DNA from 3 places in the Lysobacter cavernae genome. Region 2 is predicted to be linked to each of the others. Evidence: predicted binding sites of a transcription regulator. Region 2 holds the regulator's gene; each other region holds the start of a gene.
The links. Region 2 encodes HrcA, which represses chaperone genes, less so after heat shock. Its sites were predicted from a motif close to TTNGCACTCNNNNNNNNNGAGTGCNAA; they were not measured.
Positions count from the first base shown of each region.

Region 1 (3,271 bases), on a different contig from region 2:
GCCGGCGCGCTGGCGCTGGCGCTGCTGACCGCCGCCGACCTCGCCCTGCGCGTGCCGTTGGCCGAGCTGGCCAGCAGCTACGGCAGCGCGTTCGAGCTGCAGGGCTTCACCCTGCCGTACGCGGCGGCGATCGTGCTCGGCGCCGGCGTGCTCGGCTGGCTCGGCGCCGGCTTTGTCACCGGCCACTACCTGCGCCAGACCCGGCCGACCTCGACATGACGACCTCCCCGCGTGATCTGCGCCACTTCGACACCGCCGCGCCGCGGATCATGGTCGTCGACGGTTCCAAACTGGTGCGCAAGCTGATCGGCGACGTGCTCGCGCGCGAGGTTGCCGATGCGGTCGTCGTGCCCTGCAGCGGCATCACCGAAGCCCGCGCCGCGCTCGCCGCCGGCGCCGTCGACCTGGTCACCACCTCGCTGGTGCTGCCCGACGGCGATGGCGTGGCGTTGGCGCGCAGCGTGCGTGAGGCCGCGGGCCAGGCCTACGTGCCGGTGATCGTGGTGTCCGGCGACGCCCAGGCGCACCTGGAGGCGCGCCGCTTCACCGAGGACGTCACCGACTACTTCGACAAGGCACTCGGCCACACCGCGCTGGCGGCGTTCATTCGCGGCTACGTGCAGCCGCAGCCGATTCCCGGCGCGCGCGTGCTCTACGTCGAGGACAGCAAGGTGGTGGCGCTGGCAACCAAGCGCATGCTCGAACGCCACGGCCTGGGCGTGCTGCACTTCATCGGCGTCGAGGAAGCGCTGGAGCACCTCGAAGCGCACCGCGGCGATGATGACCCCGGCGCCGACCTCGTGCTCACCGACGTGTACCTGAAGGGCGCGCTCAGCGGCAACGACCTGCTCGATCGCGTGCGCCACGACTTCGGCTACGGCAAGCGCCGCCTGCCGGTGCTGGTGATGACCGGCGACGCCAACGCCGACAACCAGAGCGCGCTGCTGCGCGCCGGCGCCAACGACCTGGTGCTAAAGCCGATCGAGGAGCGCCTGCTGGTCACCAAGACCCTGTTCCAGCTGCGCCTGGCGCGGCTGCCCGAGCAGGCCACGCTCGACGCATGAACGACGGCGCCGACCGCATCAGGCTGGAGCCGTCGTGGAAGGCGCGCGTCGGCGACTGGTTCGCGCGCCCCGACATGCAGGCGCTGGCGGCGTTCCTGCGCGAGCGCAAGGCCAGCGGCGCACGCATCTACCCGCCCGGGCCGCAGATCTTCGCCGCGTTCGACGCCACGCCATTCGATGCGGTGAAGGTGGTGATCCTCGGCCAGGACCCGTACCACGGCCCCGGTCAGGCCCACGGCCTGTGCTTCTCGGTGCAGCCCGGGGTGGCGGTGCCGCCGTCGCTGGACAACATCTTCAAGGAGGTCCAGCGCGACCTCGGCATCGCCCGGCCCGACCACGGCTGCCTGCTGCCGTGGGCGCAGCGTGGCGTGCTGCTGCTCAACGCCGTGCTCACGGTCGAGGACGGCCGCGCCGGCGCGCACCAGGGCAAAGGCTGGGAGGGCTTCACCGACCACGTCGTCGACACCCTCAACCGCGAGCGCGACGGCCTGGTGTTCCTGCTCTGGGGCAGCTACGCCCAGGCCAAGGGCAAGGTCATCGACCCGCGCCGCCACCGCGTGCTCAAGGCGCCGCACCCGTCACCCTTGTCGGCGCACCGCGGTTTCATCGGCTGCGGGCATTTTTCCGCGACCAACGAGTACCTGGCCCGTCACGGCCAGGCGCCGATCGACTGGTCGCTGCCGCCGCGCGCGAACCTGGGCCGGGTCTGACCGGCGATCACCTGCGGCATTGCGGCTGGGCCTCGGGCGGAAGGGCCCGGCGTGAACCGCGTGTTCAGCTGCCGCGGCCGGTTTGACCCCGGATTCACGCCCGTTCCGGCAGCCTGCCGGTCTGCTTTCCGAGCCGCGCCAGTGTTCCAGCATTGCAACGCTGCGGAACTTCCGGGGTCTTTAGCAGTCCTAGACCCCGACTGCTAAGATGACCGCCATGACCCAGACCGCCGTTTCGACTGCCCTGATCGCCAACAACCTGCCGGTGCCGACCCTCAATGGGCTGGCCCCACTCGGCTCGCTCGACGCCTACATCGGTGCCGTGCACCGCATCCCGGTGCTGAGCGCCGAGAACGAACAGCAGCTGGCCCGCCGCTTCCGCGAGGGCGAAGACCTCGACGCCGCGCGCGAGCTGGTGCATTCGCACCTGCGTTTCGTCGTCCACGTCGCCCGCGGCTACAACGGCTACGGCCTGCAGATCGGTGACCTGATCCAGGAAGGCAACATCGGCCTGATGAAGGCGGTGAAGCGCTTCGACCCGGACCAGGGCGTGCGCCTGGTGTCCTTCGCCGTGCACTGGATCCGTGCCGAGATGCACGAGTTCATCCTCAAGAACTGGCGCATCGTCAAGGTCGCCACGACCAAGGCCCAGCGCAAGCTGTTCTTCAACCTGCGCAAGTCCAAGACCCGCCTGGGCTGGATGAACGCCGAGGAAGTGCGCCTGGTCGCGCAGGACCTCAACGTCTCCGAGCGTGAGGTGCTGGAGATGGAGTCGCGCCTGTCCGGTCGCGACATCGGCTTCGATGCGCCGTCGGACGAGGACGACGACCACGCGCCGCCGTCGCCGGCCGCGTACCTGCGCACGCACGACGAGGATCCCTCGCAGATGTACGAGCGCGAGGACGAGGAGGACAGCCAGTTGTCGCTGCTGCGCGCGGGCATGGCCGGGCTTGATGCGCGTTCGCGCGACATCATCAAGCGCCGCTGGCTCGACGCCGACAGCAAGATCACCCTGCAGGAACTGGCCGACGAGTACGGCGTCAGCGCCGAGCGCATCCGTCAGATCGAGGCCAACGCGCTGAAGAAGATGCGCGCGCTGTTCGCGGCGTAAGCCGCCCGCAGTGAAGGCGTCACCGCAACGGCCCGGGCAACCGGGCCGTTTGCATTGGTGGGGAGGTGGAGCGGATCGCGGGGGAACCATGCCCGCGCAAGAAACGGATATCGCCGTCGCCGCGTGACCAATAACGTGGCCGTCCCTTGCTGACGGAACACGCCGATGGTCTCGTATCGAATCGAAGGGCTCGCGCCCACCTTGTTTGCACCCTTGTTCGCGCTCGACGACGCCACGCTGGCCAGCCGCGACATGCGCCGCGTGACCGTCGACTCGCCGACCGCTTATCCGTGCCGGATCTCGCTGGTCGCCGCGCAGCCCGGCGAAACGGTGCTGCTGTTGCCGTTCGAGCACCATCCGGCCGCAAGCCCGTACCGCGCCAGCGG
Region 1 is NZ_JBHRXK010000002.1:466,627-469,897, reverse strand. Features, by position in the region: gene ftsX (permease-like cell division protein FtsX) at 1-219, shown strand, start outside; gene ACFOLC_RS06430 (response regulator) at 216-1,064, shown strand; gene ung (uracil-DNA glycosylase) at 1,061-1,774, shown strand; gene rpoH (RNA polymerase sigma factor RpoH) at 1,992-2,885, shown strand; gene ACFOLC_RS06415 (DUF1203 domain-containing protein) at 3,051-3,271, shown strand, end outside.
Region 1: a site for HrcA is predicted at 1,955-1,981, ahead of rpoH (RNA polymerase sigma factor RpoH). Genes of this name have one in related genera too.

Region 2 (3,271 bases):
ACCGCGTAGAAGGTGTTCTTTGGGTTGGTGACGGCCTGGCGCTTGGCCGAGGCGCCGACCAGGACTTCGCCGTCCTTGGTGAACGCGACGATCGACGGCGTGGTGCGGTCGCCTTCGGCGTTCTCGATGACCTTGGCCTTGCCGCCTTCCATGATCGCCACGCACGAGTTGGTCGTGCCCAGGTCGATACCGATGATTTTGCCCATGGTTGTTGCTCCCTCTCGAATGCTTTGAATTTGGGGCGGCCGTGCCGCCGATGAGCGCTATTTGGGGGGCTCTGCGCCCCGGTTCAAGGCGTCAGTCGTGCTTGGCGACCACGACCAGCGCCGGGCGCAGCAGGCGTTCGTTCAGCAGCCAGCCCTTCTGGTAGACCTGCACGACCTGCCCCGGCGCGTGCTGTGCGCTGTCGACCATGCTCATGGCCTGGTGGTGCTCCGGGTTGAACGACTGGCCGGCCGGGTCGACCTCCACCAGGCCGTTGTCGTTGGCCACCTTGAGCAGCTGCTTCAGGGTCAGCTCCATGCCTTCGCGCAGGTGCTGGGCGGTGTCGCTGGGCACGGCCAGGCCGGCCTCGAGGCTGTCGATCACCGGCAGCAGGTCGCCGAGCAGGCGCTCGTTGGCGAACTTGCGCGCCATCTCGATATCGCGGGCCATGCGCTTTCGCTGGTTCTCAAGGTCGGCACGCTCGCGCAATGCGTCCTCGCGCAACTGGGCCAGTTCGGCCTGGGCCGTGGCGAGCTGGGCGGCCAGGGCGCCGTTGGCATCGTTTTCGGTGGCCACGTCGGGCGTGCCGTTAGGATCGTTCTGGGTCATGCGTGCTCCATCCCTGCGCCAGCGGCGCCAAGCCTGTGGAAATCTGCGCAACCAATGCGCAACAGGGCAGCAATGGGGCCGCCCCGCGGGGTTTCAAGACAAAGGGCTGACGGCGCGACGGCTCAGCTCTCGGGGTGGATCGCCGCGCCGAGCGCGTCGGCCGCGGCCTGGACCACCGGGATCACCCGCTCGTAGGCCATCCGGGTCGGCCCGATCACGCCGAGCACGCCCAGCACCTGGCTGCCGGCCGCGCCGCCGGCCACGTAGGGCGCCGTCACCAGCGACAGGCCCTCCAGCGGCGCCAGCCCGGTTTCCTCGCCGATGAAGATGCGCACCCCGGGCGCCCGCACGGTGCGTTCGAGCAGCTGCAGGATCTCGCGCTTGCGGGCGAAGGCGTCGAACAGCTCGCGCAGGCGGTCGAGGTCGGCCAGCTCCTGCACGCCCATCAGCCGGGTTTGCCCGGCCAGCACCATGTCGTCGTGCTCGGGCACCAGCACCTGCTCGGCCAGCTCGACCGACTGCGACAGCAGCAGTTGCATCTCGGCTTGCGCCGAGCGCAGTTCACGCAACAGGGTCGCGCGGATGTCGGCGACCGTGCGGCCGGCAAAGTGGGCGTTGAGGTAATTGGCCACCCGCTCCAGTTCACCGCCATCGAACGGGCGACGGGTCTGGATGATCCGGTTCTGCACCTCGTTATCGGCGAACACCACGATCGCCAGCACGCGCGCGCCGTCCAGCGGGACGAAGTCGATGCGGCGGAACGCGAACTGCTCGCGCCGCGGCACGCTGACCACGCCGACGAAGTGGGTCATCGCCGACAGCAGCTCCGAAGCACTGCCGAGCAGCGCCTGGGTGCCCGACCCGGCCGGCAGCTCGCTGCGCAGCCGGACCACGTCGCTGTCCGGCAACGGCCGCACCTGCAGCAACGAGTCGACGAACAGGCGGTAGCCCTGCGCCGTGGGGACCCGCCCAGCCGAACTGTGTGGCGCACTGAGCAGGCCGGCGTCCTCCAGGTCGGCGAGGATGTTGCGGATCGTCGCCGCACTCACGTCCAGACCGGCGTGCCGCGCCAGCGTCTGCGAGCCGACCGGCTCGCCGCTGTGGATGTAGCGGCCGATCAGCGTGCGCAGCAACTGGCGCGCGCGCGGGTCAAGGCTGGGGTCGGCGGGTTTGCGGCTCATCGGCCCGGTATAAGCCCCTGCCCCCGGCGCACGCAAGCGGCACCCGGCGACCGTCGTACCCGAGCGTCCCAGCCGGTGAGACGGTGGACGACTATCAAGCGGCCTCCTTCACAAGGCACAATCGCGCCCCGATGCTCGCGCACCTTTCCCTCAAGCACTTTGCCGTGGTCAGCGCGGCCGAACTCAGCTTCGGCCCAGGCCTGACCGTGATCTCGGGCGAAACCGGCGCCGGCAAGTCGCTGCTGGTCGACGCGCTCGGCCTGATCTGCGGCCTGCGCGCCGACAGCGGCGTGGTCCGCCACGGCGCCGACCGCGCCGAACTGGTCGCCGACTTCGTTCTCGACGATGTGCCGTCCGCACGCGACTGGCTGCGCGAGAACGAGCTGGACGAGGACGAGTCCTGCCAGGTGCGACGGGTGATCCGCGCCGACGGCGGCTCCAAGGCCTGGGTCAACGGCCGCCCGGTGACCCTGAGCCAGCTGGGCGAACTGACCGCACAACTGGTCGAAATCCACGGCCAGCACGAGCACCAGGCCCTGCTGTCCAGGCCGAGCCAGCTCGCCCTGCTCGACGCCTTCGGCCGCACCGAGACCGAGCGCGGCGCAGTCGGAACGGCTACGGCGCACTGGAGCGCGCTGCTGCGCGAACGCGACGAGCTGTCGGCGCAGGGAGACGTCTCCGACCGGATCGCCTGGCTGGAGCACCAGCACGCCGAACTCGACCGCGAAACCCTGGAGCCCGAGGCGATCGCCAAGCTGCAGGGCGACCACCGCCGCCAGGCCCATGCCGCCGGCCTGATCGCCGCCTGCGAGAGCGCTTTCGCCCGCCTCGGCGGTGACGAAGGCCCATCGCTGTCGCGCAGCCTGCAACAGGTGCGCGGCGAGCTGCAGCGCGTCGCCGAGCACGAATCGCGCCTCGATGAGGTCGATGCCATGCTCGACAACGCCGCCATCCAGGTCGACGAGGCCCTGGCCCTGCTCGACCGCGTGCGCAGCGATCTCGACCTCGACCCGGCCGCCTTCGAGACCATCGAACGCCAGCTGGGCCGCCTGCACGAGCTCGCGCGCAAGCACCGCGTGCCGCCCGAGCAGCTCGCCGCGCAGCGCGATGCGATTGCCGAGGAACTCGACACCCTGCGCGGTGCCGGCGAGCGCCTGTCTGGGCTCGATGCCGAGATCGCCGTCGCCCACGCGGCCTGGCGCCAGGCCGCCGATGCGCTGGGACTGGCCCGCCGTGAAGCCGGCGTACGCCTGGCCGCGAGCACGACGGCGCTGATC
Region 2 is NZ_JBHRXK010000001.1:172,601-175,871, forward strand. Features, by position in the region: gene dnaK (molecular chaperone DnaK) at 1-206, opposite strand, end outside; gene grpE (nucleotide exchange factor GrpE) at 298-813, opposite strand; gene hrcA (heat-inducible transcriptional repressor HrcA) at 936-1,994, opposite strand; gene recN (DNA repair protein RecN) at 2,126-3,271, shown strand, end outside.

Region 3 (3,271 bases), on a different contig from region 2:
CTGCGTGGCCGAGGCGCGCCAGCTGAAGTCGCTGTAGCGGCCGCCGTTGCCGCCCAACTGCAGCGAGGTGCCGGCGGCGGTCGATGCCGATTCGCTGACCGGCAGGTTGACGCTGCTGCGCCCCGCGGCCGGGCCGTTGGACGCCGTGACCGTGCCCTCATAACTGAGGAACTGCACCACCGCACCACTGGCATCGACCAGGGCGAGCGCGTCGTTGGCGCCGTTCTGCAGGCCGTTGCTGGGGTAGCTGACCGTGGCGATGCGCACGCTGCCGCCGCAACTGACCGCGCTGCCGGCCGGCAGCGGGTCGTTGTCGTAGGTGGTGGCCGCCGACGGCGTGGCGCCGTTGTACAGGTAGAGGCGGTAACCGCTGAGGGACTCGCCGGCGGTGGCGACCACCTCGATGCGCTCGCCGACGTCGCCGCTGGCGGTGGCGTCGTCGTAATGCAGCTCGTTGATGAAGACTTCGGCGTGGACGACGCCACCCACGAACAGACAGGCGCAACCCAGCGCCCTTGCCACGGCAGACGAGTGATGAGACACGGACATGCTCCTTGCGATCCAGTGCCGACTATACGGCGCGGCCGATGACAGTTCGGGCGGTCCGGGACGCGGCGCGGTGGCTATGTGATGCGCGTCCGAATACGGCCGGCGATAGCAGCAAGCGGCTGCGTCGGGGCTAACGCTCGCCGTGGGCGTTGCCGCCGGCGCCGACACGGGGACGAGTGCGGCCAGTGCGCAGCTCGGCGAGCTGCTCGACGACCTCGACCAGCGGTGCCTTGGCCCGCGTCGGTGCCTCGCGGAACGCGGCCAGCAGGCGCAGCTCCAGCGGGTCGTCGACCAGGGTCGCGTCGGCCGCGGCGACCGAATCCAGCGCCGTGTCCGACGACAGGCTCATCTTGCCGCGGCCGGTGGCCAGCCACTCGAACTGCACCCCGGTGACCAGCGCGACTTCGCGCAGGTGGGCGGCGCTCGGGTGCTTGCCCTGGGTGGCCTCCCAGTGGCCGACCGCGCTGCGCTGCACGCCGACCGCCGCGCCAAGGGCGGCCTGCGACAGCCCGGCGTGGCGGCGGGCCAGGCGGATGCGTTGCTGTGGGGTCATGACTGGGCTTCCTTCTAGGAGCGACCTTTACTCACCAGGCGAACGATATACACCTAAGCTTGTGCGCTATTGATAGCATGGCGATCGCACTTTTCTAAGCTTAATCAATAGTTTCATGTGAATTTCAGCGGCAACCGCTACCGATACTAGGCATTTGATCACACCCGAAGCACTGGCCGAAGTGACGCGGAATGAACAAGATTGCCCTTCGCTGACACGGAAGTCGGCATCGACAGGGCGTCGGTTCGGGGGACGGGCGCAGGACAGCGCCGTGCAGAGGACGGCCTACTCCGTACCAAGGGAGCGCGTTCCACGGGACGCGCTCCTTTTTTGTTCCTGCACCACGGGCCCCATTGGTTCCGATGTCCTCGCCTCAGGTTTTCTCCGCCAGGCCTTGAAAGCCCCGGCGCGCGCCCCATCTTCCCGTCAGTCCCGGTTCGCCGGGCTTCTTTTGCACGCGGCGTTGGCACTCGTCTCGGGCGACTGCTAAAATTTCGCGACTTTTCCCACCCGTTCAACCACTTACGTACGCTCCTCGGAGGCTGTTGCCATGAATATCAAGCCGCTCTACGACCGCGTGGTCATCAAGCGCATGGAAGAAGAAAAGATGTCCGCCGGCGGCATCGTGATCCCGGACTCCGCCACCGAGAAGCCGATCAAGGGCGAAGTCGTTGCCGTCGGCGCGGGCAAGGTGCTCGACAACGGCAGCGTGCGCGCGCCGGTGGTCAAGGTCGGCGACAAGGTGCTGTTCGGCAAGTACAGCGGCACCGAGGTCAAGCTCGACGGCACCGAATACCTGGTGGTGAAGGAAGACGACATTTTTGCCGTGCTCGGCTGATAGCCGATCACGGCGTGATTCGTGATTGGTGATTCGTAAGAGCAAGCCTGCTCCGTCATCACCGTCCCGCACGAATCCGTCGCTTCTCGCTTTTCCGAATCACCAATCACGAATCACTCATCACGAGGTTCCACCAATGGCTGCCAAAGAAATCCGTTTCGGTGAGGACGCGCGCGCAAAGATGGTGCGCGGCGTCAACGTGCTCGCCAATGCCGTCAAGGCCACCCTCGGCCCGAAGGGCCGCAACGTCGTGCTCGAGAAGAGCTACGGCGCGCCGACGATCACCAAGGACGGCGTGTCCGTCGCCAAGGAGATCGAGCTGAGCGACAAGTTCGAGAACATGGGCGCGCAGATGGTGAAGGAAGTCGCGTCCAAGACTTCCGACAACGCCGGTGACGGCACCACCACCGCCACCGTGCTGGCGCAGGCGCTGATCCGCGAGGGCATGAAGGCGGTCGCCGCCGGCATGAACCCGATGGACCTCAAGCGCGGCATCGACAAGGCCGTGGTCGAGGCCGTGAGCGAGCTGAAGAAGCTCTCCAAGCCGTCGTCGACGAGCAAGGAAATCGCCCAGGTCGGCGCGATCTCGGCCAACTCGGACACCAACATCGGCGACCTCATCGCGCAGGCGATGGACAAGGTCGGCAAGGAAGGCGTGATCACCGTTGAAGACGGTTCGGGCCTGGAGAACGAGCTCGACGTGGTCGAGGGCATGCAGTTCGACCGCGGCTACCTGTCGCCGTACTTCATCAACAACCAGCAGTCGATGTCGGCCGAGCTGGATGATCCGTTCATCCTGCTGTACGACAAGAAGATCTCCAACGTGCGCGACCTGCTGCCCGTCCTCGAGGGCGTGGCCAAGGCCGGCAAGCCGCTGCTGATCGTCGCCGAGGAAGTCGAAGGCGAAGCGCTGGCGACCCTGGTGGTCAACACCATCCGCGGCATCGTCAAGGTCTGCGCCGTCAAGGCGCCGGGCTTCGGTGACCGTCGCAAGTCGATGCTCGAAGACATGGCCGTGCTGACCGGCGGCACCGTGATCTCCGAGGAAGTCGGCCTGCAGCTCGAGAAGGCGACCATCGCCGACCTCGGCCGTGCCAAGAAGGTGCAGGTCTCCAAGGAGAACACCACCATCATCGACGGCGCCGGCGACGGCGCAGGCATCCAGGCCCGCATCAAGCAGATCAAGGCGCAGATCGAGGAGACCTCCTCCGACTACGACCGCGAGAAGCTGCAGGAGCGCGTGGCCAAGCTGGCCGGCGGCGTGGCGGTGATCAAGGTCGGTGCTTCGACCGAGATCGAGATGAAGGAAAAGAAGGCGCGCGTCGAAGACG
Region 3 is NZ_JBHRXK010000002.1:55,456-58,726, reverse strand. Features, by position in the region: gene ACFOLC_RS04700 (endonuclease) at 1-549, opposite strand, end outside; gene ACFOLC_RS04695 (helix-turn-helix transcriptional regulator) at 680-1,102, opposite strand; gene groES (co-chaperone GroES) at 1,653-1,940, shown strand; gene groL (chaperonin GroEL) at 2,077-3,271, shown strand, end outside.
Region 3: a site for HrcA is predicted at 1,566-1,592, ahead of groES (co-chaperone GroES). Genes of this name have one in related genera too.